3 regions of the Allobosea sp. LjRoot90 genome follow, and region 1 is predicted to be linked to each of the others. Evidence: riboswitches for the same ligand, from Rfam matches in the RefSeq annotation. Region 1 holds a riboswitch; each other region holds the start of a gene.
What was found. A riboswitch is a leader RNA that binds a small molecule or an ion and turns the genes downstream of it on or off. The one in region 1 is predicted to bind cobalamin.

Region 1 (2,252 bases):
GCCAGGCGCAGCCCAAAGGTGCGCCTGGCTGGTGGCGAGGGCGCCCATAACGAATCCATGGCCAAGCAGCTCATCGACTATGGCGCCATCGGCTATGTCCAGATCGATTGCGGCCGGATCGGCGGCATTGGCCCGTCGAAGGCGGTGGCCGATTATGCGGTGGCGAAAGGCGTGACCTTCGTCAATCACACCTTCACCTCGCATCTCGCCCTCTCGGCCTCGCTGCAGCCTTATGCGGGGCTCGCCGATCACGAGATCTGCGAATACCCGGCGATGCCGAAGCCGCTCGCCACGGCGATCTCCGCCAACCATCTGGAGCGCGATGCGCAGGGGCAGGTCGCGGCGCCGGATGCGCCCGGCCTCGGCATCGAGGTCGCGACCACGGCGCTGCAAGGCTACCTCCAGGACGTCGAAATCTCGGTCCAGGGCAAGCGGCTCTACAGCACGCCCAGTCTCTGAGCGGCGCTTGACGGCGCGGTCCCGCCTTATAGGGTAGCCGTGATCGAGGTTCTCCGGGTTGCTTCCGGAGCTAAGAGGGAATTCGGTGAGGCGCGCTTGCGCCAAAGCCGAGGCTGCCCCCGCAACTGTAAGCGGCGAGCCCTCCGTCCATCGTCCACTGGCGCTCCTTGCGCCGGGAAGGCCGGGCGGAGCCAGCGTCGACCCGCGAGCCAGGAGACCTGCCCCGATCGTCGAAGACGTCTTTCGGGCGGGGTGTCCCGGAGGTGTGCATCGGTGGCGGTCGTCCGAGCCCGCCATCTGTCCACATCCCCTGCGCAGCTCCCATCCGTCATCTCGGGGAGCGATGAAGTCCATGTCCATGGCGACCGCCATGCGCGCGACCGCGCAGAGCTTGACGGCTGCGTGCCGTCCACTCTATCAGAAATGCAACATTGTTACATTTGAGGTTCGTCCCGTGCCGACTGCGCGTCAATTCGCCCGCCTGCTGCAATGGCCCGCCGCGGCGCTTCTCGGCACTTTGCTCGCGGGCGCAGCCTCAGCCGCGCCGACGCAGTATCCGCTGACATTGGAGAACTGCCGCGAGAGCGTGACCTTCAGTGCGCCGCCCAAGCGCGTCGTCGCGATTGGCCAGACGCAGACGGAGATTCTCTACGCGCTCGGCCTCGGCGACCGTGTCGTCGGCACTGCCGTCTGGTTCTCGCCGGTCGCCAAGCCTTATGAGGCCACCAACGCCAAGGTGAAGCGCCTCGCAGACAATGATCCGAGCTTCGAGGCGGTGCTGGCGCAGGAGCCGGATCTCGTCACCGCGATGTTCGAATGGCATGTCGGGCCCAACGGCATCGTCGGCAAGCGCGACCAGTTCGCGAAGGTCAAGGTCCCGACTTACGTCTCGCCGACCGATTGCGTCGGCAAGGACAATTCCGGCGCCGGCGATGGCGTGCGCACCCAGATGTTCACGATGGAGCTGGTCTATCGCAACATCCGCGAGTTCGGGCAGATCTTCGACGTCGCCGACCGGGCCGAGACGCTCGTTGTCGAGCTCAAGGCACGCGAGGACAAGGCGGTCCAGGCGGTGGCGAACGTCAAGGCCAAGGACGTGCCGGTCGTCGTCTGGTTCTCCAGCAAGGACATCAAGGGCGACGGCTTCATGGCCGGCAGGAACGGCGTGCCCGCCTATATCCTGTCGAAGCTCGGCGCCCGCAACGTCATCAGCACCAATGAGGAATGGCCGCTGGTCGGCTGGGAGAGCATCGCCGCCGCCAACCCCGCGGTGATCGTCACGGTGAAGATGGATCGCCGCCGCTTTCCGGCTGACGATATCGAGAAGAAGCTCGACTTCCTGAAGACCGACCCCGTCGCCAGTAAGCTCGATGCGGTGAAGAACAACCGCGTCGTCATCCTGGATGTCGGCGCGACCCGCGCCGGTCTCGACACGGTTGATGGCATCGAGACTCTCGCCAAGGCGATCGCCGGCTTCGGCCTTTCTCCTTGAGCCACGCCGTCCACGGCCCCAACTGGCCGGCGCGGATCGCCATCGCGCTGGCTTCTCTCGCCGCGCTCACCTTCTCGGTGGCGCTGGCGGTGACGATCGGCGAGATGCGCATCCCGCTGGAGACGGCGCTGCGGGCGCTCGGCAACGGTTTGTTCGACCTCGATTTCCCGGTGAGCGCGATCCAGCAGGGCGTGATCTTCGATTATCGCCTGAGCCGGGCGCTGATGGCGGGCTTGTGTGGCGGGGCTCTCGCGCTCTCGGGCGCGATCCTGCAGGCACTGCTGCGCAATCCGCTGGCGGA
Region 2 (2,252 bases), 230 kb from region 1:
CAATGTCTGGCCCTGGGTGATCTTCAGATCGCCACGCCAGTCGAACTTGGTGCGCTCGCCGAGGTTCTCAGCTGGTAGACCGAGGATGCCGGCGGCGTTCGGCCGGCGGTTCGAGCGATCCTGATTGCTGTAGGACACGCCGAAGCGGTTGACGAAACGCCCCTCGAACGGATCCCAGACGACCTCGCCGCGGGTGAAGGCCTGGCGGTAGTTCTGGCTGGAATGGAAAGCGTCCGGCCGGCTCGGGAAGCCGGAATCGCTGGTGAAGAGCAACTGGCCGTCGATATAGCGGCCGACCCAGTTGACGCTCAGCGTGTCGGTCAGCCGGGCGCCGAGGCGGGCGGAATAGCTCCAGTTATCGTAGGAGTTGGGATTGCGGCGCCTACCCGCCGGAACCAGCCCGGGCGGGGTCACCGGCGTCGAATCCGCGCGGAAATGGCTGACGCCGAAGGCGTAGTCGAAGCGGTCATTGCCGCCGCTGAGGCCGATGCTCTGGTTGAAGGTGCCGTGGGAGCCGGCCTCGACGGAGGCTGTCACCTTGGGCGGGCCTTCGCCGCGCTTGGTGGTGATGGAGATGACGCCGCCGAGCGCATTGGCGCCATAGAGGCCGCTCTGGGGACCGCGCAGCACCTCGATCCGCTCGATATCGGTGGTCAGCATCTGGCCGAAATCGAAGGAGCGGTTCGGTGTCGAAGGGTCGTTCACCTCGATGCCGTCGATCAGGACCTTGACGTGGTTCGAGTTGGTGCCGCGCATGAAGACCGAGGTCAGCCCGCCCGGACCATTGGTCTGGACGAGATTGAGGCCAGGCACGGCGGCGAGCGCCTGCGGCAGGGTGCGGCGCTGCTGGTGCTCGATCTCCTTGGCGGTGACGACGGTGACGGAGCTGGCGATCTCCCTGGCCGGGGTCGGCACGCCCGTCGGGCTGACGACGAGCTCGTCCAGCGCGATCGGCTTCTCGCCCGATTGCGCCAGCGCCGCGAGCGGCGTCAGCATGGTCGAGGCGGCGAGCAGGGAGAAGACGAACGGGAAACACCCGCTCTTGGCGGGGCTGGGCAAACGGATCACGGTAAAACCTCGGCGGTAACGTCAGTGGCACGTCACCGCGAACGAGATAATCCGCTCCGCTCCCGCAAGCGGGCGCGCAAAGGCTTATCACCCATCAGCGGACCCCCGGCCGATGTGTTCGCGTGTGACCACGGCTGACGGCAGGTCTCCTGGCTCGCGGGTCACCGCCTTTCACCGCCTTCCCAGGTCCGAGGCCCCAGTGGCATATGGTGAAAGGCTCGCCGCTTACAGTTGCGGGGGCAGCCGCAGCATGAGGTGGCTAAGCCACCCGCACTGCGTTCCCTTTTGATCCCGTGAGGGAACCGTCGCGTTCACGACTAGGGCGGAAATGCGGCGGGGTCAATTCGGCCGGCCGATGCTGCCCTCGAATGGGCCTTCAGAAGCTGTAGGCCGCTTTCACCTTCACCAGATGCTGGCTGAAATTGGTGATGTCGAGATCGCCGGGCACACCCTTGGCCTTGCCGGCGATCTGGACATTGTAGGCGGCCGAGATGGCGAATTGCTTGGTCGCCTGCCAGAAGATGCCGGGGCCGGCGAAGGTGGCGTAGCCGGCGTCCTTGCCGAAGCCGAGCTCATTGTGACGGCGCTGATGGCGGACCTCGCCGCTGAGATAGAGCCCGTCGATCAGCTGCCAGGCGAGCGAGCCGCCGACCGTGAAGGTCGAGGAACGCAGATAGGGGCTCGGGCCCGTCCAGGTCAGGTCGTGCGAGAGGTTGAGCGCGGCGTAGAGCTTGCCGGGGACCAGCGTCTTGTCGGCAAAGATGCGGATGCCGGTGTTGTAGGTGGTGAAGTTGCCGGCGCCGCTTGGGTCGTTGCGGTTGAAGCTGGGGTCGACGACGACGGTCAGGCCGATGCCGTGCAAATCGCGTCCGAGCAGGCGGTATTTCATCTCGACGCCGGCGCCGAAGCTGCGGCTGTCGGCGCCCGTGCCGGCGATGGTGGCATCGGTATAGCCGCCGAGCAGATAGGGGCCGATCTCGAAGCAGGGGAAGAGCCCGTAGGAGCCCTGGAGCTGCAGGCCGTGCGCGGCCTGGCGGCCGTCGCGGACACCGAAGCCGCCGCCATAGGTCAGGCTCGCGCCGAAGGAGCCGACTTCGGCGACGTCCGAACCCGTCGTGAAGCCGAAGGCGTCGGTCGGGATGCCCTCGCTCTCGGTACAGGCCGAAAGCACGGGCGGCGCGACC
Region 3 (2,252 bases), on a different contig from region 1:
GTGGCAAGCCAGAGCGCGGCCTGGATGGCGAGCGAGAGCGCGGCGAAATGCGCGGCGATCTCGGCTGGCACCTTGCTTTCCGGCGCGGCCGGGTGCGGCGCGCCGATCAGATGCGGCAGCAGCAGTGCCAGCACGGCGAGCGCCCGGGCCCAGGAGGCTTCGACCCGCAGGAACACGAAGAGCGCGCCGGCAGTGACCACGGCCGTCAGCAGCCACCAGAGCTGGCGTTGCTGGAGCTCGGCTGCAGCGGAGCCCGGCAGTTCCGGCGCCAGCCCCATCGCCGGAGCGAGCCCGAAGGCGAGGAAACCGCAGATGGCCCAAGCGAGCGACCGGCGCTGGTCGATCTGCTCGTTGGCCGCGATCATCCCGGCAAGCAGCAATGCGGCGAAGCCGATCGCGGTCGCAATCGTCACCAGGCTGGTGAAGGCGGTGCGCTGCAAGCCGTCCTGCGGCTTCCATTCGTGCTCGCCGGTGTGTTCCGCCCCGGCTTTCGGGTCGTTATGGACGAGAATGATGCGGGCGTCGCCGGTGAAGGCGGCCTGCATCGGGGCGCCTTGCACACGCAGCGCCGCCTCATAGGTCTCGGCCTTGAGGATCAGCGGGGTGGTGGTGACGTGCTGGAGTGCCGAGATCAGCAGCCCAGCCAAGAGCCCGGCCAGGATGCTGACCGTGAGAACACGCGTGACCATGTGCTTCCCCTCAATGGCAGGGGAAGGCGAGGCCGTGACGCGTGTCGTGCGCCGCGTTGTGGATATTGGACGAGGCGGCGAAGCCGACGGTGTAGATCAGCACGAAGCCGAGGATCAGCGCGGCGGCGACGGCTTTCGCTCGTTCCGAGACGCTGGCCTGGCTGGTAACGGTTGCGGTGTTCATTGGCTCACTCCTGGCCACCCCACCGGCAGCCTGTTGGACGACATCGAATGACGGCAGGTCTCCTGGCTCGCGGGTCTGATGTCCTGCGCCGCCTTCCCGGTCGAAAAACCAGTGGCCGATGGCGCGGAACTCGCCGCTTACAGTTGCGGGGGCAGCCGCGGTCCTTCACCGCGTTCCCTTTTCACCTCGTCGTCGAGGCACCGTCATGGATGATCATTAGCCATCCGGTGGTCGCTGTGCAATGCAATGCCCGACTGGAAAGCGCATGGCGGCTCACATGACCCTTCCCCCGCTCACCCTCGTCCTCGGCGGCGCCCGCTCCGGCAAGAGCCGTCATGCCGAGGCGCTGATCGAGGCACTGCCGCCCGCCTGGACCTATATCGCCACCGCCCAGGCCTATGACGACGAGATGCGTGCCCGCATCGCCGAGCATCGCGCCCGCCGGTCCCGCGATTGGCAAACGGTCGACGCCCCGGTCGCCCTGCCGGAGGCGATCCGCAATGCCCGGACTGGGCAGCCCATCCTGGTCGATTGCCTGACGCTCTGGCTGACCAATCTGCTGCTCGCCGAGCGCGATATCGCGATCGCGACGGGCGAGCTTATCGCGGCCTGCCGCGAGGCGACGGCACCGGTCGTGCTGGTCTCGAACGAGGTCGGGCTGGGCATCGTGCCGGACAATGCGCTCGCCCGCCGCTTCCGCGACGAGGCCGGCCGCTTGCATCAGCGCCTTGCGGCGCAGGCCGGGCGCGTGGTCTTCATGGTCGCCGGATTGCCGATGCAGGTGAAGTAGCGATGGACGAGACCGAGGACGCCGCCCGCCACAAAGCGAAGATGGCCAAGCGCAAGGCGGTTCAGGACGCGGAGGTCGCCGGCAAGACGCTCGAAAAAGGCCTGCTGATCGTCAACACCGGCCCGGGCAAGGGCAAGTCGACCGCCGCCTTCGGTTTGATCCTGCGCGCGCTCGGCCATGGCTGGCGCATCGGCGTCGTGCAGTTCATCAAGGGCGCCTGGTCGACCGGCGAGCGCAAGGCGCTGGACGCATTCGGCGACCAGGTCTCCTGGCACTCCATGGGCGAGGGCTTCACCTGGGAGACGCAGGACAAGGCCCGCGACATTGCCGCCGCGACCCGCGCCTTCGACAAGGCGAAGGAACTGATGGCGGATGAGAGCATCCGGCTATTGGTGCTGGACGAGCTCAACATCGCCCTGCGCTACGACTATCTGCCGCTCGCGGAGGTGGTCGCGACGTTGGCTGCTCGTCGCTCCGACCTGCACATCGTCGTCACCGGCCGCAACGCCAAGCCGGAGCTGACCGAGGCCGCTGACCTCGTGACGGAAATGACGCTGGTGAAGCACCATTTTGCCGCCGGCGTGAAGGC

Region 2: it holds a riboswitch for cobalamin, as region 1 does, so the genes downstream of both, ACSQ3M_RS17715 (TonB-dependent receptor plug domain-containing protein) here and ACSQ3M_RS16615 (ABC transporter substrate-binding protein) in region 1, are expected to answer to the same signal.
Region 3: it holds a riboswitch for cobalamin, as region 1 does, so the genes downstream of both, ACSQ3M_RS24225 (CbtB domain-containing protein) here and ACSQ3M_RS16615 (ABC transporter substrate-binding protein) in region 1, are expected to answer to the same signal.

The regions. Positions count from the first base shown of each region.
Region 1 covers NZ_CAXUTF020000004.1:251,677-253,928, forward strand. Annotated here, with positions in the region: gene ACSQ3M_RS16610 (mandelate racemase/muconate lactonizing enzyme family protein) at 1-459, shown strand, start outside; cobalamin riboswitch at 489-699, shown strand; gene ACSQ3M_RS16615 (ABC transporter substrate-binding protein) at 941-1,951, shown strand; gene ACSQ3M_RS16620 (FecCD family ABC transporter permease) at 1,948-2,252, shown strand, end outside.
Region 2 covers NZ_CAXUTF020000004.1:484,523-486,774, forward strand. Annotated here, with positions in the region: gene ACSQ3M_RS17715 (TonB-dependent receptor plug domain-containing protein) at 1-1,068, opposite strand, end outside; cobalamin riboswitch at 1,191-1,390, opposite strand; gene ACSQ3M_RS17720 (hypothetical protein) at 1,445-2,252, opposite strand, start outside.
Region 3 covers NZ_CAXUTF020000008.1:83,859-86,110, reverse strand. Annotated here, with positions in the region: gene ACSQ3M_RS24230 (CbtA family protein) at 1-689, opposite strand, end outside; gene ACSQ3M_RS24225 (CbtB domain-containing protein) at 700-873, opposite strand; cobalamin riboswitch at 909-1,092, opposite strand; gene cobU (bifunctional adenosylcobinamide kinase/adenosylcobinamide-phosphate guanylyltransferase) at 1,151-1,663, shown strand; gene cobO (cob(I)yrinic acid a,c-diamide adenosyltransferase) at 1,666-2,252, shown strand, end outside.